2 regions of the Streptomyces sp. NPDC034086 genome follow, and region 1 is predicted to be linked to the other one. Evidence: riboswitches for the same ligand, from Rfam matches in the RefSeq annotation. Region 1 holds a riboswitch; the other holds the start of a gene.

Evidence for each region. Region 1 has a riboswitch for S-adenosylmethionine ahead of thrC (threonine synthase). Riboswitches for the same ligand answer to the same signal wherever they lie in the genome.
Region 2: it holds a riboswitch for S-adenosylmethionine, as region 1 does, so the genes downstream of both, ACZ514_RS25880 (aminotransferase class V-fold PLP-dependent enzyme) here and thrC (threonine synthase) in region 1, are expected to answer to the same signal.

The regions. Positions count from the first base shown of each region.
Region 1 is NZ_JBVISM010000015.1:105,386-119,476, reverse strand. It holds gene ACZ514_RS27160 (helix-turn-helix domain-containing protein) at 1-270, shown strand, start outside; gene ACZ514_RS27155 (DUF397 domain-containing protein) at 254-565, shown strand; gene ACZ514_RS27150 (S8 family peptidase) at 570-1,757, opposite strand; gene ACZ514_RS27145 (protease inhibitor I9 family protein) at 2,125-2,472, shown strand; gene ACZ514_RS27140 (LamG domain-containing protein) at 2,479-3,174, opposite strand; gene ACZ514_RS27135 (phosphoribosylanthranilate isomerase) at 3,488-4,123, opposite strand; gene groL (chaperonin GroEL) at 4,426-6,045, opposite strand; gene ACZ514_RS27125 (cold-shock protein) at 6,361-6,567, opposite strand; gene ACZ514_RS27120 (MoaD/ThiS family protein) at 6,949-7,227, opposite strand; gene thrC (threonine synthase) at 7,265-8,554, opposite strand; SAM riboswitch class I at 8,572-8,709, opposite strand; gene ACZ514_RS27110 (glucosyl-3-phosphoglycerate synthase) at 8,975-9,952, shown strand; gene ACZ514_RS27105 (alpha,alpha-trehalose-phosphate synthase (UDP-forming)) at 10,044-11,501, shown strand; gene otsB (trehalose-phosphatase) at 11,535-12,392, opposite strand; gene ACZ514_RS27095 (DUF3263 domain-containing protein) at 12,459-12,743, opposite strand; gene ACZ514_RS27090 (extracellular solute-binding protein) at 12,829-14,091, opposite strand, start outside.
Region 2 is NZ_JBVISM010000013.1:170,206-184,296, forward strand. It holds gene ctaE (aa3-type cytochrome oxidase subunit III) at 1-527, shown strand, start outside; gene qcrC (cytochrome bc1 complex diheme cytochrome c subunit) at 602-1,411, shown strand; gene qcrA (cytochrome bc1 complex Rieske iron-sulfur subunit) at 1,408-2,466, shown strand; gene qcrB (cytochrome bc1 complex cytochrome b subunit) at 2,463-4,088, shown strand; gene trpD (anthranilate phosphoribosyltransferase) at 4,268-5,332, shown strand; SAM riboswitch class IV at 5,426-5,542, shown strand; gene ACZ514_RS25880 (aminotransferase class V-fold PLP-dependent enzyme) at 5,760-7,157, shown strand; gene ACZ514_RS25885 (Lrp/AsnC family transcriptional regulator) at 7,223-7,504, opposite strand; gene ACZ514_RS25890 (rhomboid family intramembrane serine protease) at 7,501-8,235, opposite strand; gene ACZ514_RS25895 (hypothetical protein) at 8,349-8,588, shown strand; gene ACZ514_RS25900 (NYN domain-containing protein) at 8,628-9,992, shown strand; gene ACZ514_RS25905 (C40 family peptidase) at 10,251-11,282, shown strand; gene ACZ514_RS25910 (C40 family peptidase) at 11,517-12,569, shown strand; gene ACZ514_RS25915 (hypothetical protein) at 12,595-13,716, shown strand; gene ACZ514_RS25920 (glycosyltransferase family 4 protein) at 13,738-14,091, shown strand, end outside.

The DNA.
Region 1 (14,091 bases):
GTTCGCCGACTCATCGCCCAGGTGATTCCGTTCGGCACTGGCGCCCATGCGGGCATGCATGGCTCGCTGAAGCTGATGTCCTTCGCGGACGCCCCGCCACTCGCCTACGTCGACGGCATGGGAGTGGGGCAACTGCTAGACGATCCAGCCACGGTGGCCCGCCATACGCTGACCTACGATCTCCTCACGGCCAGTGCACTGTCACCGCACGATTCGCTGGCCCTGATCGAGTCCGCGGCCGAGGAGTACGCACATGACGAGCATGCCTAAGTACGACTTGTCGACGGCCACTTGGCACAAGTCCAGCTACAGCGACGGTAGCGGCGGCGACTGCCTGGAGATGGCCACGTGGCGCAAGTCCAGCTACAGCGGTGGCGACGGCGGCAACTGCGTCGAGATGGGTACCTGGCGGAAGGCCACTCACAGCGCCGGTGACGGCGGCAACTGCGTCGAGGTGTGCGACGCGCACACCGACCTCGTCCCCGTGAGGGACTCCAAGCAGCCCGAAGGCCCGCACGTGGTGTTCCACGCGCGGGCCTGGGCGACCTTCGTCGCGACGCTCTGAACGGTCAGTAGCCCGCGGTGAACAGCAGCTCGTTCGGCGAGCCCGGGCTGAGCGAGGTCAGGACGCTCTTGGTGGACTGCGACCGCAGGAAGTTGGCGATGTCCACCGGACGGTCGCCCGGGTGCGCCTGCTTGTAGAGGGCGGCGACACCGGCGACGTGCGGCGCGGCCATGGACGTACCGTTCAGGGCCACGCTGCCGCCGCGCAGCTTCGCGGAGACGATGTCCTGGCCGGGCGCGTAGAGGGACACGCACGGGCCGTAGTTGGAGAAGACGGTCTCCCGGTCGAAGCGGTCGGTCGCCCCCACGGTGACCACGCGGGAGGCCGAGGCGGGCGAGACGTTGCAGGCGTCCTGGTGCTCGTTGCCCGCCGCGATGACCGGCAGGACGCCCGCGTCGGAGAGGGCGTTGACCGCGTTGTTGAGGGCCTCGGAACGCGGGCCGCCGAGGGAGCCGTTGAGCACCGCCGGCTGCTTGGCGTTCTTCGCCACCCAGTCCATGCCCGCGATCATGCCGGCGTAGGAGCCCCTGCCGTCACAGCCGAGGACGCGCACGCTCACCAGGTTCGCCTTGCGCGCGACGCCGTACGTGGCGCCGGCGACCGTGCCCGCGACGTGCGTGCCGTGGCCGTTGCAGTCCTGGCCCCGCTGGCTCGCGCCGTCCGGCATCGCGTCGAACCCGAACGTGGCGCGGCCGCCGAACTCCTCGTGCAGGTAGTCGATGCCGGTGTCGAGGATGTAGGCGGTCACTCCGGCGCCGCTGCCGCGGACGGTGAAGTCGTTGTCGAGCGGCAGCGGCCGCTGGTCGATGCGGTCCAGGCCCCAGGAGGAGGACGGGGCCCTGCTCACGCTCGGCTCGCCGGGCATCGGCACGGAGGCCGCCTTCGTGTTCTCCTCGACCGCCTTCACCCCGACGGTCGACCGGAGGGCGTCCAGCTGGAGCGCGGTGAGCGGGGCCGCGAAGCCGTTGAGCGCGGCGGAGTAGACGTGCTTCGGCTTCAGCCGGAGCTTCTCCGCCAGCTTCGCCGCGTCCACACCCTTGTCGAGGGTGACGATGTACTCGCCGGGCACGGCGTCGGCGGACGTCTGCAGCGGAGCCGGAGTGGGCTCGGGCGCGGCGGCGGACGCCGTGCCGGCGGCCACCGGGGCGAGGGCGAGGACGGTGGCGGTGGCTACACCTGCGATGAGGCGCATGGGGGAACTCCCGAGGGGAAGGGGTGACATGAGGCGCCGCCCTCTCGCGGGGTCCGCGGAACGCGTCCCTGAAGGCGGCCGTCCTCTTCATCGGTCCTCCGGGCAGAGGGACTTGAACCGCCTTCCCCGCTTGGCCGACGGGCCGGGCGGGGTCCGTCGGCCGTTCGCCGCAGCCGCTGGAGAAAGGATCCTTCCCGCTGCCGTCCGGGGCTTCGGCCCGCCGGGCCGCCCGCTCGCGCGTTCGGGAACTTCACCCGTACGGGCAGTCACCCGTCGAGGGGGCGCACTCGTTGTTCACTCCCGCCCGGAGCCGCCACGCCGCCGGGGTCGTTGACCGGCCCGGGCCGTGCGTGATGGCCTCACGGTCATGCGCACTCGCCCGAGCCTGCCCCTGCCGGTGGCCGTCGCCGCCGCCGCACTGGCCGCCGCAGCCGTACTGCCCGCCCTGCCCGCCCACGCCGTCACCCCGCCCGGCCCCGCGTCCGCCCGTGCCGTACCGGCGCCCGAGCACCCCTCGTACATCGTCACCGTGCACGAGGGGCTCGACCCGGCCGTGGTCGCCGAGGCGTACGGGATCCGGCCGACGCACGTCTACCGCGACGCGGGCAACGGCTTCGCCGCCCGGCTCTCCCCGGACCAGGTGCGGGCCCTGCGGGACACCCCGGTGGTGGAGTCCGTCGAGGAGGACGGCGAGGCCAGGGGCGTGCCCGCCTGACCGGGGCTACGGCCGTTGCACGCTCAGCCGCTCGACCTCGTACGACATCTCGCTGACCTCCGGGCCGGGGGCGGGGTGGTAGCGGCCGGCGCAGACGGACAGGTTGACGATCAGGTACGCGTGCCAGCCGCGGCCGACGCCCCGGCCGTCGGAGTAGACGCGGCGGCCGTTGACCCACCAGACGACGGATCTGCGGCCGAACTCCACCTTCAGGTCGACCCATCTGCCGGGCCCGACGCCCGGGTCGCGGTAGTAGCGGTGGGCCTCGCGGACGTGGTTGGACAGCTCCAGCAGGTCGGGGTTGTCGGGGTGGTACTCGAAGACGTCGATCTCCTGGCCGCCGTCCCGCCAGGTCCAGATGGCGGGCCAGGCGCCCGTCTCCTGGGGCAGCCGGACCCGGGCCTCCAGGACGTCGCCGGTGCGGACCTCGAAGCCCTCGTCGCTGCCCTCGGTGGTGAGCAGGCCGGCGTCCCAGTTGCCGTCGGGGCGACGGGTCGCGCGGAAGGTGCCGGTGCGGCTGTAGGCGGGGTCGGGGGTGAGGTGGTCGAGCTTGTTGTCGCCGGGGTTGACGGGGCCGCCGTCGGGATAGGCCCAGGAGCGGCCCGCCACCCACTGGGTGGTGGAGGAGAAGTCGGCGGTGAAGACGGACGAGAGGCGGCGCGGCATCACGCGCCGTAGCCATGCGGGCAGGTGCGGGGACATACGGGGCCTATGCCCGGTACGCACCCGGACGCACCGTCATCGTGACGGCCGGCGGTGGCACGGAGGCGCTCCCGGCGCAGCGCGCCGCGCGCCGCACGCCCCCCGGGTGCGGGGGGCGCGGCGGTGGGGGGCGCGGCGGTGGGGGACGGCATGCTGTCGGTCACCGGGACGGTCGCGGTCTCCCGGGGCGACGCGGCCGGCGGAGGCGGGGCACGCGCACGCGACAGCCCCGTCCGCCTCGGACCCGCCTTCCCCTGACCGGCGGTCCACCGGGCGGGGAGCCGTCACCCCGGGCACGGGTTCCTGTTCCCGGTCAGCTCCGCGCGCTGCCTGCGGCACGCCGGGACGCGGGGCCCCGCGCCGCCTCGACGAAGGCGCGGATCAGCTCCGGGGACTTCACCCCGCGCTCGCGCTCGACCCCGCTGGAGACGTCCACGCCCCAGGCGCCGGTCGCCGCCACCGCCTCGCGGACGTTGTCCGGGGTCAGCCCGCCGGCCAGCAGCCATCGCCCCTCGGGCGCCGTGAACTCCTCCGAGCCCCAGTTCCAGGGCTTGCCGGAGCCCGGGTCGGGGGCGTCGATGAGCAGCAGGTCCTCGCCGTGGCCTCCGCAGCGCTCGACGTGCTCGGCGGTGGCGCGCAGCAGCGTACGCCCCGGAGCGCGCAGCTCCTCGTAGTACGCGGCGGGCTCGTCCCCGTGGAGCTGCACGCCGCGCACGCCGCTCTCCTCCGTCAGCCGGCGCACCTCCTCGACGGACTGGCCCCGGAACACCCCGACGGTCAGCACCCCGCCCGGCACCCGCGCGGCGAGCTCCCGGGCCTCGGCGGCGCCGATGGTCCGGGGGCTGCCGGGCGCGAAGACGAACCCGACGGCGTCGGCCCCGGCCGCCACGGCCACGTCGACGTCATGGGCGGTCTTCAGCCCGCAGATCTTCACGAAGAGAGCACTCATGCCTCCAGTCAACCAAACCCCCCGATCGCCTACGGACCTGACCTGTTCGTCACGGACGAGTCCGCCTTCGATGAGGGAGATCACCTGCTTCTGGGGCCCTCCCCGCACGGATACCGGTCCCGCAGGACGGTGTCCTTCGGTGAGCCGCTGCCCGTCCCGGAGCCGTTCTGCTTCGAGCGGGACACCACCGGCTTCTCGGCCGGGCCGGAAAACGCCCGAGGGCGGCGCCCCCTCCGTGAGGAGGGGGCGCCGCCCTCGGTACGAGAACAGCCGATCAACCGGAGGCCGGAGCCGGGGGCCGATCAGAAGTCCATGTCACCGCCCGGCATGCCGCCCGGAGCGGCGGCGGCCTTCTCCGGCTTGTCGGCGATGACGGCCTCGGTGGTCAGGAAGAGCGCGGCGATGGACGCGGCGTTCTGCAGGGCGGAGCGGGTGACCTTCGCCGGGTCGATGATGCCCTCGGCGATCATGTCGACGTACTCGCCGGTCGCGGCGTTCAGACCGTGGCCGACGGTCAGGTTGCGCACCTTCTCGACGACGACGCCGCCCTCGAGACCACCGTTGACGGCGATCTGCTTCAGCGGGGCCTCCAGCGCGAGCTTCACGGCGTTGGCGCCGGTCGCCTCGTCACCGGTGAGCTCGAGCTTCTCGAAGACCGAGGAGGCCTGGAGCAGGGCCACGCCACCGCCGGCGACGATGCCCTCCTCGACGGCCGCCTTCGCGTTGCGGACGGCGTCCTCGATGCGGTGCTTGCGCTCCTTGAGCTCGACCTCGGTCGCGGCACCGGCCTTGATGACGGCCACGCCGCCGGCCAGCTTCGCGAGGCGCTCCTGGAGCTTCTCGCGGTCGTAGTCCGAGTCGGAGTTCTCGATCTCGGCGCGGATCTGGTTGACGCGGCCCTGGACCTGGTCGCTGTCACCGGCACCGTCGACGATGGTGGTCTCGTCCTTGGTGATGACGACCTTGCGGGCGCGGCCGAGCAGGTCGAGACCGGCGTTCTCCAGCTTGAGGCCGACCTCCTCGGAGATGACCGTGCCGCCCGTGAGGATGGCGATGTCGCCGAGCATGGCCTTGCGGCGGTCGCCGAAGCCCGGGGCCTTGACGGCGACGGACTTGAAGGTGCCGCGGATCTTGTTGACGACCAGGGTCGACAGGGCCTCGCCCTCGACGTCCTCGGCGATGATCAGCAGCGGCTTGCCGGACTGCATGACCTTCTCCAGGAGCGGCAGCAGGTCCTTGACCGAGCCGATCTTGGAGTTGACGATCAGGATGTACGGGTCGTCCAGGGACGCCTCCATACGCTCCATGTCGGTGGCGAAGTACGCCGAGATGTAGCCCTTGTCGAAGCGCATGCCCTCGGTGAGCTCCAGCTCCAGACCGAAGGTCTGGGACTCCTCGACGGTGATGACGCCTTCCTTGCCGACCTTGTCCATGGCCTCGGCGATGAGCTCGCCGATCTGGGTGTCGGCGGCGGAGATGGAGGCCGTGGAAGCGATCTGCTCCTTGGTCTCGACATCCTTGGCCTGGGCCAGCAGGGCAGCCGACACGGCCTCGACGGCCTTCTCGATACCGCGCTTGAGGGCCATCGGGTTGGCACCGGCGGCCACGTTGCGCAGACCCTCGCGGACGAGCGCCTGGGCGAGGACGGTCGCGGTGGTCGTACCGTCACCGGCGACGTCGTCCGTCTTCTTGGCGACTTCCTTGACCAGCTCTGCGCCGATCTTCTCGTACGGGTCCTCGAGCTCGATCTCCTTGGCGATGGAGACGCCGTCGTTGGTGATCGTGGGGGCGCCCCACTTCTTCTCAAGGACGACGTTGCGACCCTTGGGGCCAAGGGTGACCTTGACGGCGTCGGCGAGCTGGTTCATGCCACGCTCGAGACCGCGCCGGGCCTCCTCGTTGAACGCGATGATCTTGGCCATGGTGAAGTGGTCCTCCCGGACAGGGGTGGATTGCTCCGGACCGCGCCCGCGCCCGCGACGGACGGCCTGCGGACCCGGCGGTTCCTTCCCGCCGGACCCTGCGGGCCTCACCGACCCGGTCCTCGTCTTAGTAGCACTCTCACCCGGAGAGTGCTAACGCCAATGATTAGCACTCGACCCCCGCGAGTGCAAGCGGCTTCGGGCAACACGCGGGCGGGACCGGGCCGGGACGCAGGAGGGGCCCACACCCTGTCCAGGATGTGGGCCCCTCGTGCGTGCGTGCGTGCGTCGGTGGCCGATCGCGTTCGCTCCGGCTCAGCCGGCCGCGAGCTTGACCATGTCCGCCTGCGGACCCTTCTGGCCCTGCGAGATCTCGAACTCGACCCGCTGACCCTCTTCGAGGGTGCGGTACCCGTCCATCTGGATGGCGCTGTAGTGGACGAACACATCCGCACCACCGTCGACCGCGATGAAGCCGTAGCCCTTCTCCGCGTTGAACCACTTGACGGTGCCCTGAGCCATGCCTAACTCCCCTATTACTGGCCCTTGCGCGGGACCGCACTTCGCGGTCCCGGGTCAGAACTTGCGCCGGAACGCCTCGACCGCGGCTGAATGTATCTGCACCGGTGCTGTCAGCAACAGGTCAATCCGACGAGAAATCTGGACACGCGGAAACCTTGAAATAGAGTGAAAATTTGGAATATTCCAGGGCAACTCGGGCCAGACAAGCGGCACCAAAGGCCCAAAAGGCGCGCGTATGTTGACTCAATGTCAACCATCCGTCGGCCCGCTCATATGCGGCGGGCAAGAACAGCGGAGGGGACTGCCCCAACTCTACCGCGCCCAATCAAGCAGAATTGCCCCCTCCGTTTATGACGGAGGGGGCAATTCTGATGCGGAAGATCAGCAGCCGCCGGCCACGGCGGGAATGATCGAGACTCCGGCGCCGTCCGGCGTCGCCGCCTGCAGGCCGCCCTCGAAGCGCACGTCGTCGTCGTTGACGTAGACGTTCACGAAGCGGCGCAGCTTGCCCTGGTCGTCCAGGACGCGCGCGGCGATGCCCGGGTGGTCCTTCTCCAGGGACTCGATGACCTCGGCGAGGGTCGCGCCCTCGGCCGGGACCTCGGCCTTGCCGCCGGTGTAGGTGCGCAGGATGGTGGGGATGCGGACGTTGACGCTCATGGCGCTACTGCCTTTCCGGTAGAGCAGGGGGAGATGGTCAGGCCAGGCCGGCGGCGCGGAACGCGTCCAGGCTGGGGCGGATGGTGGCGGTCTGGCCGCTGTCCGCGGCCACCGCCTCCAGGGTCTTGAGGCCGTCACCGGTGTTCAGGACCACGGTGGTCAGCGCCGGGTCGAGCTGCCCGTTCTCGATCAGCTTCTTCGTCACGCCGACGGTCACGCCGCCCGCGGTCTCGGCGAAGATGCCCTCGGTCTGGGCCAGGATCTTGATGGCCTCGACGACCTGCTCGTCGTTCACGTCCTCGACGTAGCCGCCGGTGCGCCGCGCGATGTCCAGCACGTACGGGCCGTCCGCCGGGTTGCCGATGGCCAGGGACTTGGCGATGGTGTTCGGCTTCTGGGGGCGGACCACGTCGTGACCGGCCTTGAAGGCGGTCGACACCGGGGAGCAGCCCTCGGCCTGGGCGCCGAAGATCTTGTACGGCTTGTCCTCGACGAGGCCGAGCTTGATCAGCTCCTGGAGACCCTTGTCGATCTTCGTCAGCTGGGAGCCGGACGCGATCGGGATGACGAGCTGGTCGGGCAGCCGCCAGCCGAGCTGCTCGCAGATCTCGTACGCCAGGGTCTTGGAGCCCTCGCCGTAGTAGGGGCGCAGGTTGACGTTGACGAAGCCCCAGCCCTCGCCCAGCGGGTCGCCGATGAGTTCGGAGCAGAAGCGGTTGACGTCGTCGTAGTTGCCCTCGATGCCGACCAGGTCACCGCCGTAGACACCGGCCATGACGACCTTGCCCTGCTCCAGGTCGTGCGGGATGAACACGCAGGAGCGGAAGCCGGCGCGGGCGGCCGCGGCGCCGACGGCGCCGGCCAGGTTGCCGGTGGAGGAGCAGGAGAGGGTGGTGAAGCCGAAGGCGCGGGCGGCCTCGACGGCGATGGCCACGACGCGGTCCTTGAAGGAGTGCGTCGGGTTGCCGGAGTCGTCCTTGACGTAGAGCTTGCCGGTGACGCCCAGCTCCTTGGCCAGGTTCTCGGCGTCCACGAGCTTGGTGAAGCCCGGGTTCAGGCTCGGCTTGGAGGCCACGTCCGCCGGGACGGGCAGCAGGGGCGCGTAGCGCCAGATGTTGGGGGGGCCGGCCTCGATCGCGGCGCGCAGGGCCTCCGGGTCGCCGAGCGGCAGCTCGTAGGCGACTTCCAGGGGGCCGAAGCACTCGACGCAGGCGAAGACCGGGCCGAGCTCGAAGCGGGTGCCGCACTCACGACAGGAGAGGCCGGTGGCGGGTCCCAGGTCGACGGACCCGGTGGTGGCAGAGGTGGCGACAGTCTGTGCAGCCATGATGGCGAGGCCCTTTCTCCTCATCTTCCCCATGGCGCACTTCGCCATGAGACGGAATTGGCACCTTCCCTAGCCGGGGCCTCGCGTGGCGAGAACCGACTGGAGGGTTGCCGGGGCTTCAACGGGCCGTGTCCCTCTGCCCCTCTGGATGAGCGGTATGGCACCGGCACACGCGCTCTCTGGCGCGCCGGTGCGTTTGTACGCGTGACCCCCGGCATGCGGCGGTCCTTCGCGTTGTTCAAGACTGTAACCGAAGGGGCGGGCGGTTGAGACAGCCGTCCGAACCGCGAGATGGATCACAATTCGGCCGAAAACCGCCGAGCGCCGCCGCGTACCGGGCGCCGGGCATCGAGTGCCGGGTGCCGAGTGCGTGCCGGGTGCCGGGCGCGTGCCGCAGAGAAAGCCCAGGGAGTGCTGAGAGTGCTGGATGACGTGGAGCGCTGGCTGGCAGCCCGCTCCTGGTCCGCCGCGGACCGACCGCTCGACCGGCTGCTCGACCGGAAACGGGCGTCCGGCACGACGGTGAGCGTGGTGCTGCCCGCGCTCGACGAGGAGGCCACGGTCGGGCAGATCGTGGAGGTGATCCGGCGCGATCTGATCGAGGGCCTCCCGGTCCCCCTGGTGGACGAGCTGGTGGTGGTCGACTCCGGCTCCACGGACCGGACGGCCGAGGTCGCGGCGAGGGCCGGCGCCCGGGTGGTGCACCGGGACTCGGTGCTGCCGCGGATCCCGGCCGTGCCCGGCAAGGGCGAGGTGCTGTGGCGCTCGCTGCTGGCCACCACCGGGGACATCGTCTGCTTCGTGGACGCCGACCTGCGGGACTTCGACTCGGCCTTCGTCTCCGGGATCGTCGGACCGCTGCTGACCGACCCGCCGGTGCAGTTCGTCAAGGCGATGTACGACCGCCCGCTGGGCGACGCCCCGGGCCAGGGCGGGCGCGTCACGGAGCTGGTGGCGCGTCCCCTGCTCAACCTCCACTGGCCCCAGCTGGCCGGCTTCGTCCAGCCGCTGGGCGGCGAGTACGCCGTACGCCGCTCCCTGCTGGAACGGCTGCCCTTCCCCGTCGGGTACGGGGTGGAGCTGGGCCTGCTGGTGGACGCGCTGCACACGGTCGGGCTGGACGCGCTGGCCCAGGTGGACGTCGGGGTCCGGCTGCACCGGCACCAGGACGGGCAGGCGCTGGGCCGGATGGCCGCGGCGATCTACCGCACCGCGCAGCTGCGGCTCGCGGCCGGGCACTCCCCCGGCCACCGCTGGGGGCACCCCCGGGTGCGGCCGAGGCTGACGCAGTTCGAGCGGGGGCCGGACGGGTTCGTTCCGCGCACCTACGCGGTGGACACGGAGGAACGGCCGCCGATGCTGGAGGTCGAGGAGTACGCGGTCCGGCGGGTGGCGTGAGCCCCCGGCCGGCCAGGACGTGACGAACCGGACAATTACCGGACGTTTGAGCGAGGACCGGCCGGGCTAGGTTCGCCGCATGGCTTCCCGTATGGCTTCTCAGGTTCTCGTCGCCGCCAACCGCGGCCCGCTCTCGTACGCCCTCGACGCCGACGGCACCCTCAGCTCCCGGCGCGGCGGCGGCGGCCTCGTCTCCGGCCTGTCCGCGGCGCTCGCCGCGCAGCCGGACGCCCTGTGGATCTGCGCGGCCCTGTCCGACGCGGACCGGGAGGCGGTCCGCCGGGGCGTCTCCGAGCCCGGCGTCCGGATGCTGGACATCGATCCCGAGGTGTACGACGACGCCTACAACGGCATCGCGAACTCCGTGCTCTGGTTCACCCACCACCACCTGTACGACGTCCCGCGCGAGCCGGTCTTCGACGCCGCGTTCCGCCGCCGCTGGGACTCGTACACCGCGTACAACCAGGCCTTCGCCGAGGCCCTGGCGGAGGAGGCGGCGGAGGGCGCCTCGGTCCTGGTGCAGGACTACCACCTCGCCCTGGTCCCCGGGGCCCTGCGCGAACTGCGCCCGGACCTGCGGATCGCGCACTTCACGCACACGCCGTGGGCCTCGCGGGAGTTCCTGGAGATGCTCCCGGACGACATCCGCAGCCGGCTGGTGTGGGGGATGCTCGGGGCGGACGTGGTCGGCTTCCACACCTGGGCGTGGGCGCACAGCTTCATGGCCGGCGCGCAGCTGGACGACGAGCGGGGCATCGCCGAGCCCAGGTTCCCCGCCGGGGTGGAGCCGTCGAAGTCCCGCTACGTCGACAAGAGCCCCACGGGCCCGGTGCGGCACAAGCGGACGGACGTCGCGGTCTTCGCCCTCGGCGTGGACGAGGAGGACCTGCGCGCGCTCGCGCACCGGCCGGAGGTCGACGACAAGCTGGCCGCGCTGAGGGCGGAGGTCGGCGACCGCAGGACCATCGTCCGGGTCGACCGCACGGAACTGTCGAAGAACGTCCTGCGCGGCCTGCTGGCCTACCGGGAGCTGCTGACCGTCCACCCCGAGTGGCGGGGCCGCGTGGTGCACCTGGCGTCCGCGTACCCCTCGCGGCAGGACCTGGAGGTGTACCGGGCGTACACGGCGTCGGTGCGCGAGCTGGCGGCGGAGATCAACGAGGAGTTCGGCACGGAGGACTGGCAGCCGGTCCTCCTCTCGGTGGAGGACGACTTCGCCCGCTCCCTGGCCGCGTACCGCCTGGCGGACGTGGCGCTGATCAACCCGGTGCGGGACGGGATGAACCTGGTCGCCAAGGAGATCCCGGTGGTGTCGGAGGCGGGCTGCGCGCTGGTGCTGTCCACCGGGGCGGGCGCGTACGGGGAGCTCCGCGGGGACGCGCTGACGGTCAACCCGTACGACGTCTCGGCGACGGCCGAGGCCCTCCACGCGGCCCTGACCATGCCGCCGGCGGAGCGCGCGGAACGCACCAAGCGCCTGGCGGCGGCCGCGACGGCCCTCCCCCCGACGGCCTGGTTCACGGCCCAGCTGGACGCGCTGCGCGGGTGAGGCGGGTGGGGGCGCGGTCCGCGCCCCCGCCCGTCAGGGAGTGAGGGCGGCCGCCAGCCGCGCCAGGAAGGCCGTCACCGCCGCCGGGCCCGGCAGGACCAGGTCGGCGCGGGCCGCGAGTTCGGGGACCTCCGCCGAGCCGCTGCACACCAGCAGCCCCGGCAGGCCCTCGGCGCGCCGCTTCTCGACCGCCGAGTACGCCGCGAGGTCGCCCAGGTCGTCGCCCGCGTACAGCACGGCGCCGGCGTCCCGCTCCTCCAGGAACTCGGTCAGGGCGACGCCCTTGTCCGTGCCCGGCGGACGCAGCTCCAGCACGGCGCGCCCCGGCTCGACCATCAGCCCGTGCCGAGCGGCGAGTTCCGCGAGGGGTTCGCGCAGGGCCTCGAAGGCGGCGGCCGGGTCCTCGGCGCGGCGGGTGTGGACGGCCAGCGCCCGGCCCTTCTCCTCGATCCAGGTCCCGCGCCACGCACCGATCGCGTCGAGGAACCCCGGCAGCTCCGCCCGTACGGCGGCGACTCCGGGGTGTTCGGCGGGGGCGTGGACGTTGCCGGTGACCGCGTCCCAGCGTTCGGCGCCGTAGTGGCCCAGGACCACCAGGTGCTCCAGTCCCGGGACCCCGGCGAAGCCGCCGTGGCGGACGGCGACACCGGCGGGCCGGCCGGTGATGACCGCCACGGCCTCCACCCGCGGTGCCAGCGCGGCCAGCGCCGGTACGGCGGAGGGGTGGGCGCGGGCCTGGTCGGGGTCGGGGACGATCTCGGCGAGGGTGCCGTCGAAATCGAGGGCGATCACGGCTCTGCGGGGTGCGCGGAGGAGGGCTTCGAGTCCCTCGCGTCCGGCTGCGGTGGCGGGCACGGGCATCGGTGGCAGGTCGTGCGGCTGGCTCCCCATACGGATGACCCTACCGGGGCGGCCGCGGCGTCGCCCAGCCTTCCCCCGAGCCGGGGCCGGCCCGCCCTACCGCCGGGCCCGCTGGGCCTCGCGGATGCGGCGCAGGCGATGGACGGTGCCGGGGGCGTGGGCGAGGGCGCGCGGGTCGTCCATGAGGGCGTTGAGCAGCTGGTAGTAGCGGACCGGGGTGAGCCCGAGGCCCTCGCGCACGGCCCGCTCCTTGGCTCCGGGACCGGGCCAGCTGCGGCCCTCGTAGGCGAGCACGGCGGCCTCGGCGGCGGTCAGCCGGCCGTGTGCCGTCTCCGCCGCGCCGTTCCCCGCCGTCTCACCCGCCTGGCCGCCGTCCGTCATACGGCCAGATTAACGCCGCCCACCGACACCGCTCCGGCCCGCTCCGGCCCGGAGCGGGCCGGAGCGGTGTGCGGCGGGCCGGGGGTCAGCGTTCGCCGTCCGCCTTGCGCGCCTTGGTGGCGATCTCCTCCAGGACCTTCGCGGGCTGTCCGCCCGGCTGCACGGCCTTGCCGATGTTCTGCTTGACGTCCTCGCTGACGCCGGCCCAGGACTTCTTGCCGACGGGGTAGAGCCGGGCGCTGGGCAGGGCGTTCAGGAAGGTCCTCAGCTGGGTGGCCGTGCCGCCGGTGCCGGCGGCCATGGCCCGGTAGCCGCTGGTGGTGACCGGCAGCAGGTCGTACCGGTTGGTGAAGGCGGTCACGTTCTTCGCGGAGAACAGGTGGTCCAGGAACTTCCCGGACTCCTTCTTGTGGCCGTTCTTGAAGGCCATCACCCAGTCGGCGACGCCCATCGTGGAGTGGTCGGTGCCGTCGGCGGTCGGCATGGCGACCATGCCGAACCTCAGGCCCTTGCCGGCGGCCTGCTTCAGGAGCGTCGGGTGGCCGTTGAGCATGCCCACCTCGCCGCGCGTGAAGGCGTCGAACGCGGCCTGGCGGTCCAGCCTGCCGGGCTCCACCGGGCCGGTGAGCTGCTGGCCGACCATCTTGTCGCGGAGGAACTCCAGCGACTTGACGTTCTCCGGGGAGTCGATCGCGTACGCCTCCTCGTTGTCGGTGTAGCCGCCGCCGCCGGCGAGCATCCACATCATCGTCTCGGCCTGGGCCTCCTCGCGGCCGAGCGGCAGCGCGAAGGGGGTCGGGACGTTCGCGGCCTTGAGCTTCTTGGCGGCCGCCTCCAGATCCGCCCAGCTCTTGGGCTGCCAGGAGGCGTTGGCGTCCTTGGGGATGACCCCGGCGTCGCCGAGCAGCTTCTGGTTGTAGAAGAGCAGCCGGGTGCTGGCCACGAAGGGCATGCCGTACTGGACCCGCTTGACCTTGCCCGCGTCGGCGAGCGGGGCGAGGAAGTCGGCCTCGGTGTTCACGGAGAGCAGCTCGTCGGCGGTGTAGAGCTTGCCGGCCTCCGCGTAGTCGGCGTAGGCGCCGATCTGCGCGATGTCGGGGGCCTTGCCGGCCTTGACCATGGCGGCGACCTTGGCGTCGACCTCCGACCAGGAGTAGACGCTGACCTCGACGTGGACGCCGGGGTTGTCCTTCTCGAAGTCCTCGGCGATGTCCTTCCAGTAGCCGGCGGAGGAGTTCTGCGGATTGTCCCCGTAGTCGGCCGCCACGACCCGCAGGGTCACCTCGTTGTCCCCGGTGAGGCCGGAGACGGTTCCGCAGCCCGCCAGCGTCGCCACGGTCAGGCACAG
Region 2 (14,091 bases), on a different contig from region 1:
GGTTGAGTTCCGAGCTGATGTTCTTCGCGGCCCTCTTCGCGATGTACTTCACCCTGCGATCCGTGACGGGTGCCGAGTACTGGACAGAGCAGGCCGAGGCCTTGAATCTGCCCTTCTCGGCAACGAACACCACGATCCTGGTGCTCTCCTCGCTCACCTGCCAGCTCGGCGTCTTCGCCGCCGAGCGCGGTGACGTGAAGAAGCTCCGGACGTGGTTCATCATCACGTTCGTCATGGGTGCGATCTTCATTGGCGGCCAGGTGTTCGAGTACACCGAGCTGGTCAAGCACGAGGGCATGTCCCTCTCGTCCGGTCCGTACGGCACGGTCTTCTACCTGACCACCGGCTTCCACGGTCTGCACGTGACGGGCGGTCTCATCGCCTTCCTGCTGGTCCTCGGCCGGACGTACGCGGCCAAGAGGTTCACCCACGAACAGGCCACGTCGGCCATCGTCGTGTCCTACTACTGGCACTTCGTCGATGTCGTCTGGATCGGCCTCTTCGCGACGATCTACCTGATCAAGTAGCGAACACGTCGCCGGCTCGCCCGGCACTCCATCCAGAAACACCGACGCAGAAGATCCTGACACCGGGGTAATCCGTGAAAAAGCTCTCCGCACGACGACGCCATCCGCTGGCGGCGGTCGTCGTTCTACTCTTCGCGCTGGCGGTCACTGGGGGGCTGTACGCCGCCTTCGCGCCCGCGGGCAAGGCGCAGGCCGATGAAACCGCCCAGTCCCTCGCCATCGAGGAGGGCAAGAAGCTCTACGCCGTGGGTTGCGCAAGCTGCCACGGAACCGGCGGTCAGGGTTCCACTGACGGCCCCAGCCTGGTCGGCGTCGGCTCCGCGGCCGTCGACTTCCAGGTGAGCACGGGCCGCATGCCCGCCCAGCAGCCCGGCGCCCAGGTGCCGAAGAAGCCGAACATCTACACCCAGGCCCAGATCGACCAGCTCGCGGCGTACGTCGCGTCCCTCGGTGCCGGCCCGATCACGCCGACCGAGAAGCAGTACGACCCGGCCGGGGCCGACATCGCCGCTGGTGGTGAGCTGTTCCGCAACAACTGCGCGCAGTGCCACAACTTCACCGGCGAGGGCGGCGCACTGACGAACGGCAAGTACGCCCCCAACCTTGAGGACGTCTCGCCGAAGCACATCTACGAGGCCATGCTGACCGGCCCGCAGAACATGCCCTCCTTCCCCGACAGCACCATGCCGGAGAAGCAGAAGAAGGACATCATCGCGTACCTCGAGAACGTCAACGGCGAGAAGTCCACCAGCCCCGGTGGCCTCAAGCTCGGCGGCCTCGGTCCCGTCTCCGAGGGTCTGTTCGGCTGGATCTTCGGCCTGGGTGCGCTGATCGCCGTTGCCGTCTGGGTCGCGGCCCACACCGCTAAGGCCAAGAAGTCATGAGTAGCCAAGACATTCCCGAAGACAAGCACCTGCCGAGTGAGCAGGGCGACGCGCACCACGGTGCCGTAGCGGTCGCGGACGACCCGTTCGCGGACCCGGGCCTCCCGGTCCACAAGCCGCGCATCCAGGACATCGACGAGCGGGCCGCCAAGCGGTCCGAGCGCACGGTCGCGATGCTGTTCACCCTGTCGATGCTGGCCACGATCGGCTTCATCGCCGCGTACGTGGCCATCCCGGTGGAGAAGATCGTTTACATCTTCCCCGTCGGGAAGGTCAGCGCGCTGAACTTCGCGCTCGGCCTGACGCTGGGCGCGGCCCTGTTCTGCATCGGCGCCGGCGCGGTCCACTGGGCCCGCACGCTGATGTCCGACGTCGAGGTCGCCGACGAGCGCCACGAGATCGCCGCCTCCCCGGAGGTCAAGGCGAAGGTCATGCAGGACTTCGCCGCCGGTGCGAACGAGTCCGGCATCGCCCGCCGTCCGCTCATCCGCAACACGATGCTCGGCGCGCTGGCCCTGCTGCCGCTCTCCGCCCTCGTGATCATGCGCGACCTGGGCCCCCTGCCCGAGGACAAGCTGCGCAAGACCCTGTGGTCCAAGGGCAAGCTGCTCATCAACCAGAACACGATGGAGCCGCTGCGTCCCGAGGACGTCCTGGTCGGTTCGCTGACCTTCGCCATGCCGGAAGGCCTGGAGGAGGACCAGCACGACTTCCAGGTCCAGATCGCCAAGGCCGCCCTGATGATCGTCCGCATCAAGCCGGAGGACATCAAGGACAAGCAGGAGCTGGAGTGGTCCCACGACGGAATCGTGGCCTTCTCCAAGATCTGCACCCACGTCGGCTGCCCGATCAGCCTGTACGAGCAGCAGACGCACCACGTGCTGTGCCCGTGCCACCAGTCCACCTTCGACCTCTCCGACGGCGCCCGTGTCATCTTCGGCCCGGCCGGTCACGCCCTCCCGCAGCTGCGGATCGGTGTGAATAGCGAAGGCTTCCTCGAGGCGCACGGCGACTTCGAAGAGCCCGTCGGTCCTGCATTCTGGGAGCGCGGATGAGCACCTCTGCCAACAACGAACGCAATGCGTCGCGCGGCGAGCGCGTAGCCGACTGGGCGGACGGCCGCCTGGGCATCTACGGCCTCGCCAAGGCGAACATGCGCAAGATCTTCCCGGACCACTGGTCCTTCATGCTGGGTGAGATCTGCCTCTACAGCTTCATCATCATCATCCTCACGGGTGTGTACCTGACGCTGTTCTTCCACCCGAGCATGAACGAGGTCGTGTACCACGGCTCGTACGTGCCGATGCAGGGCGTCATGATGTCCGAGGCCTTCGCCTCGACCCTGGACATCAGCTTCGACGTCCGCGGCGGTCTGCTGATCCGCCAGATCCACCACTGGGCGGCGCTGATCTTCGTCGCGGCCATGGTCGTGCACATGATGCGCGTCTTCTTCACCGGCGCGTTCCGCAAGCCGCGTGAGGTCAACTGGATCTTCGGCTTCCTGCTGCTGGTCCTCGGCATGTTCACCGGCTTCACCGGTTACTCGCTGCCGGACGACCTGCTCTCGGGTACCGGTGTCCGCTTCATGCAGGGCGCCATCCTGTCCGTCCCGGTCGTCGGCACCTACCTGTCGATGTTCCTGTTCGGCGGGGAGTTCCCGGGCGGCGACTTCGTCGCGCGCTTCTACTCGGTGCACATCCTGCTGCTGCCCGGCATCATGATGGGCCTGCTGGTCGCGCACCTGATCCTGGTGTTCTTCCACAAGCACACCCAGTTCGCCGGCCCCGGCAAGACGAACAACAACGTCGTCGGCATGCCGCTGCTGCCGGTCTACATGGCCAAGGCCGGAGGCTTCTTCTTCCTGGTCTTCGGTGTCATCGCGGCCATCGCGGCGATCGCCTCGATCAACCCGATCTGGGCGCTCGGCCCGTACCGCCCGGACCACGTGTCCACCGGTGCGCAGCCCGACTGGTACATGGGTATGCCGGAAGGCCTCATCCGTGCCATGCCGGGCTGGGAGATCAACCTGTGGGGCCACACGCTCGTCCTGGGCGTGTTCATCCCGCTGATCCTCTTCCCGCTGGTCCTCGGCGCCATCGCCGTCTGGCCGTTCATCGAGTCCTGGGTCACCGGCGACAAGCGCGAGCACCACATCCTGGACCGCCCGCGCAACGTCCCGACCCGTACGGCCTTCGGTGTCGCCTGGATCGCGGAGTACATCGTGCTCCTCATCGGCGGCGGCAACGACATGTTCGCCCAGTACTTCCACCTGTCGATCAACTCGATCACGTGGTTCGTCCGGATCGGCTTCTTCGTCGTCCCGGTCCTGGCGTTCATCGTCACCAAGCGGATCTGCCTCGGCCTCCAGCGCCGGGACCACGACAAGGTGCTGCACGGTCGCGAGACCGGCATCATCAAGCGTCTGCCGCACGGTGAGTTCGTCGAGGTCCACGAGCCGCTGTCCCAGGACAAGCTGCACACGCTCACCGCGCACGAGCAGTACGCGCCGATCGAGATCGGCCCGACGGTCGACGAGAACGGCGTCGAGCGCAAGGTGACGCGCGGCGAGAAGCTGCGGGCGAAGCTCAGCAAGGGCTTCTACGCGGAGAACAACCAGATTCCGAAGCCCACGGTGGAGGAGTACAAGGAGATCCAGGCCGGACACGGCCACCACTGATCTCCGGCACGACCCGCTCGGGGGACCGGCTCCGCCGGTCCCGGTGTCGCCACAGCGAGAGCCCCGTCCAGCGACTGGACGGGGCTCTTCGCTGTCATCCGGGCTGGATAGGCTGAGATCCTTCCCATTCGACGTGGGCGCGCCGACAGCGGGCGGCCCACGAGCAGCAGGAGCGGACCATGGACGTTGTGACCCCGGCAGGCGGCGACAGCGTGGCGGCCCGCGGCTGGCCGGGCGTCCTCGACGCCCTGCTGGGCGGCCGTGACCTCGGCTCGGACGACACCGCCTGGGCGATGGACCGGATCATGCGGGGCGAGGCCACCGACGCGCAGATCGCCGGTTTCGCGGTCGCGCTGCGGGCCAAGGGGGAGACCGTCGAGGAGATCGGCGGCATGGTGCGGGCCATGTACGCCCACGCCAACCTGATCGAGGTGCCCGGCCGGACGGTGGACATCGTCGGCACCGGCGGCGACGGGGCCAAGACGGTGAACATCTCGACGATGTCCTCCATCGTGGTGGCCGGTACGGGCGCCAAGGTGGTCAAGCACGGCAACCGGGCCGCGTCCTCGGCGAGCGGTTCCTCCGACGTGCTGGAGAAGCTCGGCGTCAACCTGAACCTGACCCCCGCCCGGGTGGCGGAGGTCGCGGAACGGGCCGGCATCACGTTCTGCTTCGCGGTGACGTTCCATCCGGCGCTGCGCCACGCGGCGGCCGCCCGCCGCGACCTCGGCATCCGGACCACCTTCAACTTCCTCGGCCCGCTCACCAACCCGGCCAAGGTCCGCGCGCAGGCCACCGGCGTCGCCGACGCGCGGGTGGCCCCCATCGTGGCCGGGGTGCTCGCCGAGCGCGGCTCGTCCGCCCTGGTGTTCCGCGGCGACGACGGCCTCGACGAGCTGACTACCACCGCCACCTCCCGCGTGTGGTGGGTCCGCGAGGGCACGGTGACCGAGCTGCCCTTCGACCCGCGCGACGTCGGCATCCCGCTGGTGGACGTGGCGCGGCTGCGGGGCGAGGACGCCTCGTACAACGCGGACGTCGCCCGCCGCGTGCTGGCCGGGGAGACGGGCCCGGTCCGCGACGCCGTGCTGCTGAACGCGGCGGCGGCCCTGGTGGCCCTCGACCCCGGCACGGGCTCCCTGGAGGAGCAGATCGCGGGCGGGATCGCCCGGGCGGCGGAGGCCGTCGACTCCGGCGCCGCCCGTGCCGCGCTGGAGCGGTGGGTGGCGGCCAGCAACGCGTAGCGCGGCCGTGAAGGCGTGAGGACGGACGACCCCGGTCCACGATGCGGACCGGGGTCTTGCGCGTGCGGGACCGTGTGGCAGGATGCTTCCCAAGGTCACGAGTGACAGCGTTTTGGCCCCGGCTTGCTGTCCGGCAACCCTCCTTCCGTGGCGGGGTGCCCCGGGTGATGACCAGGCCGTGGGCAGCGAGGTCCGCGGCAAGCGCGGATCCCTCGACACCAGGGGTCCTGGTCTCTCGAGGAGCGTTTTCCGTGAGCAAGCGAATGCGATAGGGCGACTCCGCCCCTTCTTCAACCCCCGGACCGGGTCCCTTCCGTGTACCCCCGTCAGGTCCGGGGCTCCCCGTACCCCTCCGGTCGGCCGCCGCGCCGTACCCGCGTACGGGCACACCGAAGCCATTCAGACCTGCCTGCCGGGAGATACCGCCATGTCCGCATCCGCATCCGCATCCCTGAACGCCACCGCCCCCGCCGCCGCCACCGCCGACGGCCCCGCCTGTGGGGGGCCGCTGCCGGTGCTCGGCCGGGACGTCACCGTCCCCCTCGTCACCGGCGGCGAGGTCACCTACGCCGCCCTCGACTACGCGGCCAGCGCCCCGGCGCTCCAGCGGGTCTGGGACGACGTCGCCGCGTACGCCCCGTACTACGGCAGCGTGCACCGGGGCGCCGGCTACCTCTCCCAGCTGTCCACCGACCTCTTCGAGCAGAGCCGGGCGACGGTCGCCGAGTTCCTCGACTGCCGTCCCGGTGACCAGGTGGTCTTCACCCGGTCCACCACCGACTCCCTCAACCTGCTCGCCGCCGCGCTGCCCGCCGGCTGCCGGGTCTTCGTCTTCGAGACCGAGCACCACGCCTCGCTGCTGCCCTGGGGCGACGCCCGGGTCACCTGCCTCGACGCCCCGCGCACCCCCGGCGAGGCCGTCGCCACCCTGGAGCGGGCCCTGGCCGAGCGCGACCCTCACGGCCCGGCCCTGGTCTGCGTCACCGGCGCCTCCAACGTCACCGGCGAGCTGTGGCCCGTACGGGAACTCGCCGCCGCCGCGCACGCCCACGGCGCGCGGATCGTGCTCGACGCCGCCCAGCTGGCCCCCCACCACCCCGTCTCCGTACGGGACCTGGACGTGGACTGGGTCGCCTTCTCCGGGCACAAGCTGTACGCCCCCTTCGGCTCGGGCGTGCTCGCGGGCCGCGCCGACTGGCTCCAGGAGGCCGAGCCGTACCTCGCGGGCGGCGGTGCCTCCCGTACGGTGGCCCGCCGCGAGGACGGCGGCGTCGACGTCGAGTGGCACACCACCGCCGCGCGGCACGAGGCCGGCTCCCCGAACGTCATCGGCGTCTACGCCATCGCCTCCGCCTGCCGCGCGCTGCGGGAGGCCGGCTTCGAGAACCTCGTCGCCCGGGAGGACCAGCTCATCGCCAAGGTCCGCGAGGGCCTCGCGCAGGTCCCGGCGGTGCGGGTGCTGTCCCTGTTCGGGGACGACGCCCCGCGCGTCGGCGTCATCTCGTTCGTGGTCGACGGCTGGAACAGCTCGCACTTCGCCGCCGCGCTGTCCGCCGAGTACGGGATCGGTGTCCGCGACGGCCTCTTCTGCGCCCACCCGCTGGTACGGACCCTGCTGGGCGGCGAACCGCAGGCCCAGGGGGAGTGCGGTTCGCCGGAGGCGGCGCCGGGGGAGCGGTCGCTGAACGCCATCCGCGTCAGCTTCGGGGCCGGCACCCCGGACGAGCACGTGGAGCGTTTCCTCAAGGCCGTGCGGGAACTCGTCGAGGACGGCGCGAAGTGGCGCTACCGCACGGAGGAGGGCCGCTGCGTCCCGGCGGTGTAGGACCCCGCGCCCGGGCCGCCGCCGCCCCGCGCGGCGGCCTCCCCGCACCGGCCGGAAGAGACGGCCTAGGCGTCCAGGCCGATGGCGAAGGCGGCTTCCAGGTCGTGCTGGGAGTAGGTACGGAACGCCACGTGGGTGTCGGTGGCCTCGACGCCCGGGATCTTGCTGATGCGGCCCGGGATGACGTCCGCGAGGTTCTCGTGACGGGCCACGCGGACCAGGGCGATCAGGTCGTACGTGCCGGTGACGGAGTAGACCTCGCTGACGCTGTCCAGCTGCGCGATCGACTCGGCGATCTCGGGGATGCGGTCCACGCTGGTCTTGATGAGCACGATCGCGGTGATCACGGTTGGCTGTCTCCCTCGACGGCAGTCACTGGTCTCCTCACTCTAGTCGCACGGCGATAGCGCCCCCACGCGTAGAGGAAGCCGACCGAGAAGCCCACCACGTGGGCCAGATAGGCCACTCCGGGCCCGCTCCCGGCGCGCTGCGCCGCCAGCCACTGGAGGCCGAACCAGAACAGCAGCACGATCCACGCCGGGAAGCGCAGCGGCAGGAAGAGCAGGAACGGGAACAGGCTGGTCACCCGGGCCCGCGGGAACAGCCGCAGGAAGGCCCCCAGCACCGCCGAGATCGCCCCGGACGCCCCCACCAGGGTCTGGTCGGAGGACGCGTTGGCCGCCGCGTAGGCCGCCAGCGCCAGGTACCCCGTACAGACGTAGAAGGCGAGGAACGGGATCCGGCCCATCCGTTCCTCCGCCATCGCGCCGAAGACGGAGAGGAACAGCATGTTCCCGAGGAGGTGCAGCCAGCTGCCGTGGACGAAGAGCGCCGTCAGCGGGGTCAGCAGCGGGCGCACCGCTCCCGAGAAGAGCTCGTCCGGGACGACGCCCCAGCGCCGGAAGTACGCCGTCCCCCTCTCCACCAGCAGGTCGCCCGTCCCGTAGGCCGGGTTCAGGCCGGAAGCCGGCCCGAGGAAGAACACCGCGCAGCAGGCGGCGATCAGCGCGTACGTGACCACGGGGCCCCGGGCGGCCTCGCACAGGGTCCGCCACTTTACGATCATGCGACAGAGCATGACGCAGGCGGACCCGCCTGAGGGTGGTGCCAGGCCGTAGGGTTACGTGCTGCGGTCCGGCGACCGCGGCGCGAGGCTTTAATTGAATGAGCTACGAAGGAGAGAGCGGCCTGATGACGGTTCCCCTGCCGACCGACACCACCCGGTGGCGCTGCACCCTGTGCGGCAACCTCACGCGGTTCGATGTCACCCGATCGTCGAAGGTCGTGGAGTACGTCCACCTCGATCTCGCCGGGGAGCCCAAGGTCGAGGAGCGCGAGGTGGTCAGTGAGACCATCGAGTCGGTCCGCTGCCGCTGGTGCAACGCGGTGGACCAGATCGAACTCGTGGACAGGCCGGGCACCGACTCCTGAGGGAGCCGGGCCCACAGTAGATCACGGTAGGGGTGACGGATTGTGGAGCCAGCAAGCGGCGCGACGCCGGCCGACGCGGCCGGCGACGCCGCGGAGGTCCTCGACCGCCCGCTGCCGGAAGGCGTGCGGCGCCGGGTCGTCACGATCGTCTCGGACGCCTTCGGCGCCCTGACGGTCGCGGACCTTCCGGCGCAGCTGCGCCAGTACGCCCGGTTCACCCCGACCCGGCGCGCCAAGTTCGCGGGCAACGCCATGGCCGCCGCCGTGGAGAGCGACGGGGTCTTCCGCAGCCGGATCGCGGAGAAGCTGCGCGAGGCACAGCCGGAGCTGACCGCGGCCCTGGAGTCCGGGGCCCCGCCCGCCGCCGCGGACCCGCTGGACGTGGCGGCCGCGGCGTACGTGCTGCGCCCGGCCGGCTGGGTCAAGCTGGTGGCCTCCGCGGGGGAGGAGGCGCAGCGCGCCGACGCCGAGCGGGTCGGCGACGAGACCCGGCGGGAGCTGGAGCGGCTGCGCGAGGAGCTGGCCCACCTGAAGGAGGCCCAGCGCTCCGGGGGCGAGCAGGTACGGGCCGAGCTGGAGGCCGCCCGCAAGGAAGCGGAATCGCTTCAGCGCAAGCTGCGCAGCGCCTTGAGCGACGTCAAACGGGGCGAGGCCGCCCTGCGCAAGCTGAACGGCGAGATCGACGCGATCCGCGGTGAGGCCGCCGCGCAGGTGGCCGCCGCCGAGAGCGAGTCCCGGCGCCTCAAGTCCCGCCTCGCCGAGGTGGAGTCCTCCCTGGAGACCTCGCGCCGCGCCACCCGTGAGGGGCGCAGCATCGAGGACATGCGGCTGCGGCTGCTCCTGGACACGGTCCTGGACGCGGCGGCGGGCCTGCGGCGGGAGCTGGCGCTGCCGCCCGTCTCCACACGGCCGGCCGACACCGTGGACGCGGTGGAGCCGGGCCGGATGACCCCGAAGGACATCGCGGCGCGCGCGCTGTCGGAGACCGATCCCGCCCTGCTGGACCAGCTGTTGGCGCTGCCTCAGGCGCATCTGGTGGTCGACGGCTACAACGTGACGAAGACCGGCTATCCGACGATGCCGCTGGAGAAGCAGCGACTGCGGCTGCTGGGCGGGCTGTCCATGCTGGCCGCGCAGACGGGCGCCGAGATGACGTGTGTCTTCGACGGCGCGGAGCTCGCGGCCCCGGTGCTGCTCGCACCCCCGCGCGGGGTGCGCGTGCTGTTCTCCAAGGCCGGTGTCACCGCTGACGAGTTGATCCGCCAGCTGGTGCGGGCCGAACCGCCCGGCCGGCCGGTGGTGGTGGTCTCCACCGACCGCGAGGTCGCCGACGGGGTGGCCAAGGCGGGCGCCCGGCCGGTGACGTCCGCATTGCTGCTCAAGCGGCTTTCGCGCGTTTCGTGACCGCTGGGGCCAATGCCGGGATCGGCGGCGGAAACGGAAGACGGTCCGTCAGCCCCTCGGCACGCAGTGTGGGCCCCGGGTAAAGGAAGCGGAACGGCCACGGGTTTTTTCGGCAGGGGGTTTGAAGTGATCAGGGCCGGTCACTAGGGTCTGCTCAAACCTTCGTGCGGTAGCTCACTCATTCGAGTGAGGACGGAGGTGCTGCCGAGTGCGCCCGCGTCCGTCTTCGGCGGCCCGAGGAAGAAGGAGCCCGCCCCCGTGGCGTCCCACCGCCGACCCAAGCAGCCCACCCGCACGCGCGTGACCGTGCTCACCGCCACCGCCGCCGCGGCGGTCGCCCTCTCCTCACAGTCCGCCGTGGCCGCCCCCGACAAGCCCGGCAAGGACGAGGTCGCGTCGAAGGTCGACGCGCTCTACGAGGAGGCCGAGCGGGCCACCGAGAAGTTCAACGGGGCCCGCGAGCACCAGCAGAAGCTGGAGAAGGAGATCGCGCAGCTCCAGGACGCCGTCGCCCGTGACCAGGGCGAACTCAACGACCTGCGCAACACGCTCGGTTCGCTGGCCGCCGCCCAGTACCGCGGCGGGGTCGTCGACCCGTCCGTCGCGCTCCTGCTCTCCGGTGACCCGGAGACCTACCTCGACAAGGCCGCCACCCTCCAGCAGCTGAGCGGCAAGCAGCTCGAGGCGATAGCCAGGATCCAGGCCAAGCAGCGCGCCCTCGCGCAGCAGCGCCAGGAGGCCACCGGCAAACTCGCCGACCTCGACGCCACCCGCAAGGCACTCGCCGAGCAGAAGAAGGCCGCCCAGGACAGACTCGCCGAGGCCCAGGCCCTCCTCAACACGCTCACCGCGCAGGAACGCGCCCGGCTCAAGGACGAGGAAGCGCGGCAGAGCACGGCCGGACGGGCCGCCGCCGAGAAGACCGCCCCCGCCGCGAGCGCCTCGGGCCGCGCCGGAGCCGCCCTGGCCGCCGCGAAGACCAAGGTGGGCAGCGCGTACATCATGGGCGCCACCGGCCCCAGCGCCTACGACTGCTCGGGGTTGACGCAGTGGGCCTACGCCCAGGCCGGCGTCAGCATCAGCCGCACCACCTACACCCAGGCCAACGACGGCACGCGCATCAGCCGCAGCCAGCTCCAGCCCGGTGACCTGGTCTTCTTCTACGACGACCTGCACCACGTCGGCCTGTACGCCGGCAACAACATGACCCTGCACGCCTCCAACCCGCGCGGCGGGGTCAAGTACGAGTCCATGGACAACATGCCGTTCCAGTTCGGCGTCCGGGTCTGATCCCGCCCGGCGGACGCCGCCGCACCGCCCATCCGGGCGAATTGCGCGGCCCCCCTCCCGCCCCGCTCCCCGCCCATGACCTGCGTCTGAGGCGGGACACCGCCCCGGGGCCCCGGCCGCGGCCGTTGGCCGGTGCGTGGCCGCGCGGCTACTGTCTGCCAGCGCGGAACCCGGTACACGTCCGTCCACGGGGGGCGGACCCGGGGCCCGCGCAGCGGAAGGGAGCGGTTCCACGTGGCGTCCCATCGCCGGCCCGGGCTCAGCGGCCTCGACCGGAACACCAAGGTCACCGCCTTCACCGCCGCCGCGGCCAGCGCCGCCGTGGCCATGACGGGCGCACCCGCGCTCGCCTCCCCGGGGCTCCCCCAGGAACCTCCCGGCGGCACCCGCGCCCAGGTCGACCGGCTCTTCGAAGAGGCCGAACAGGCCACCGAGCGGTACAACGAGGCCGGTGAGAAGGCCGACGCGCTGCGCGCCGAGATCAGCCGGGCCCAGGACGCCGTCGCCCGCGGCCAGGACCGCATCAACACCATGCGCGGGGTCCTCGGCGCCTTCGCCGGCGCCCAGTACCGCTCCGGCGGCCTCGACCCCACCGTCGAACTCATGCTGTCCGACGACCCCCGCGCCTACCTCGACAAGGCCGCCGTCCTCGACCGGCTCAGCGGCCGCCGGGCCGAGCAGCTCGGCGAACTCCGCGAGGAGCAGCGGCGGATCGCCCAGCAGCGCCAGGAAGCCGGCCGCAAGCTCGCCGAACTGGAAGCCCTGCGCACCGAGGTGGCCACCCAGAAGCGCTCCGTCACGGCGAAGCTCGCCGCCGCGCGCCGGCTGCTGAACGCCATGCCCTCCGAGGAGCGGGCCGACTTCGAACGGGCCTCCCGCTCCGGGGGCCGCGACCGGGTCGACGGCCCGCCGGAACCGCCCTTCGGCGGCGGCCGGGTCTCCGGCCGCGCGATGACCGCCGTGATGGCCGCCCGGGCGGCCGTCGGCCGGCCGTACGTGTGGGGCTCCACCGGCCCCTCCGGCTTCGACTGCTCCGGTCTGATGGTGTGGTCCTACCGCCAGGCCGGGGTCTCCCTGCCGCGCACCTCACAGGCCCAGCGGTACGCCGGGCGGCAGGTCCCGCTCTCGCAGGCGCAGCCCGGGGACCTGGTGACGTACCGCTCGGACGCCAGCCACGTCGGCATGTACGTCGGCAACGGCCAGGTGGTGCACGCCCCCTACCCGGGCGCGCGGGTGCGCTACGACCCGGTCGGGATGATGCCGGTGTCCTCGGTGACCCGGCCCTGAGCCGGGCCGTGCGTACGATCGGCGGATGACCCCGGTCCGCCGCCGCACCGCCGTACGCCTCCTCGCGCTCGCGCTGGGCCCGCTCCCGGCGGCCGGCTGCGCCGACCCGGCGCCGCCCCGACCCGTGGACGGGGCCGTGCGGCGGGCCGTCGCCGACTGGTCGGCGGCCCCGCCCGCACGGCTCGCCGGGATCCCCCTGGAGGGCTGGTCGTACGAGGTGACCTCGGTCCGGCGGGACGGCGCACGGGCCTTCGCGCGCGCCGGGCTGCGCTACCGGCTCGCCGGCTACGACAGCGCCCCCACCGGTTCTGCCCGCGAGGTCGAGCTGACCCGGGACGGCACCGCCTGGCGGGTCACCGCCGACCGGCCCGCCCCCGGAGCGGTGGCGCAGCTGTGGGACCTGGGCGCGGTGACCGCCGTACGCGGCGCGCACTGTCTGGTCCTCGGCGCCGGCCCGAGCCGGCGGGCGCTGTCCGGCCTCGCGGCCGAGGCCGACCGGGCCGTACCGGCGGTGAACGCCGCCTGGCCGGGGCCGTGGGCGCGGCGGGTGGTGGTCCTGGCCCCCGGCACGCTGGAGGCGATGGCCGCGCTGCTCGGGCGGCCCGCCGCGACCTACCGGGGCCTGGGCGCCGTCACCACCGGCAGCACCGGGGGCGGTCCTGCCCCCGCCGACCGGGTCGTGGTCAACCCGGAGGGGTACGAGGGGCTTTCCGAGGCCGGGCGGCGGATCGTCCTCACCCACGAGGTCACCCACGTCGCGACCCGCGCCGCGACCTCGGCGCGGACCCCGCAGTGGCTGTCCGAGGGCTTCGCGGACTGGGCCGCGTACCGGGGCACCCCCACCACCCCGGCGGAGGGCGCGCCCGAGCTGGCCCGCGCCGTGCGGCGGGGCGAACTGCCGGCCGCGCTCCCGGCCGACGGGGACTTCGCCTTCGGCGGCGACCCGCAGGCGGCGGCCCGGGCGTACGGGGGCGCCTGGCTGGCCTGCCGGCTCGTCGCCGACCGGTGGGGCGGGGCGGCGCTGGTACGCCTCTACGAGCTGGCGGGACGCGGACCGCTGCCGGCCGCGCTGGAGGAAGCCCTGGGGGCGGACCTGCCCGGGCTGACGGCCGCCTGGCAGGAGGCACTGCGGCAGGAGCTGCGGTAGCCGTCCGGTACGTTGGCGGGGATGCACAAGACGCTGATCGTGACCAACGACTTCCCGCCGCGCCCGGGCGGCATCCAGGCCTTCCTGCACAACATGGCGCTGCGGCTGGACCCCGACCGGGTCGTCGTCTACGCGTCCACCTGGAAGCACGGCGAGGAGGGCCGCGAGGCCACCGCCGCCTTCGATGCGGAACAGCCCTTCCCGGTGGTGCGCGACCGGACGACGATGCTGCTGCCGACGCCCCGCGTGACCCGCCGGGCGGTTTCCCTGCTGCGCGAACACGGCTGCGAGTCGGTGTGGTTCGGGGCCGCGGCACCGCTCGGGCTGATGGGCCCGGCGCTGCGGCGGGCGGGAGCGCGGCGGATCGTCGCCACC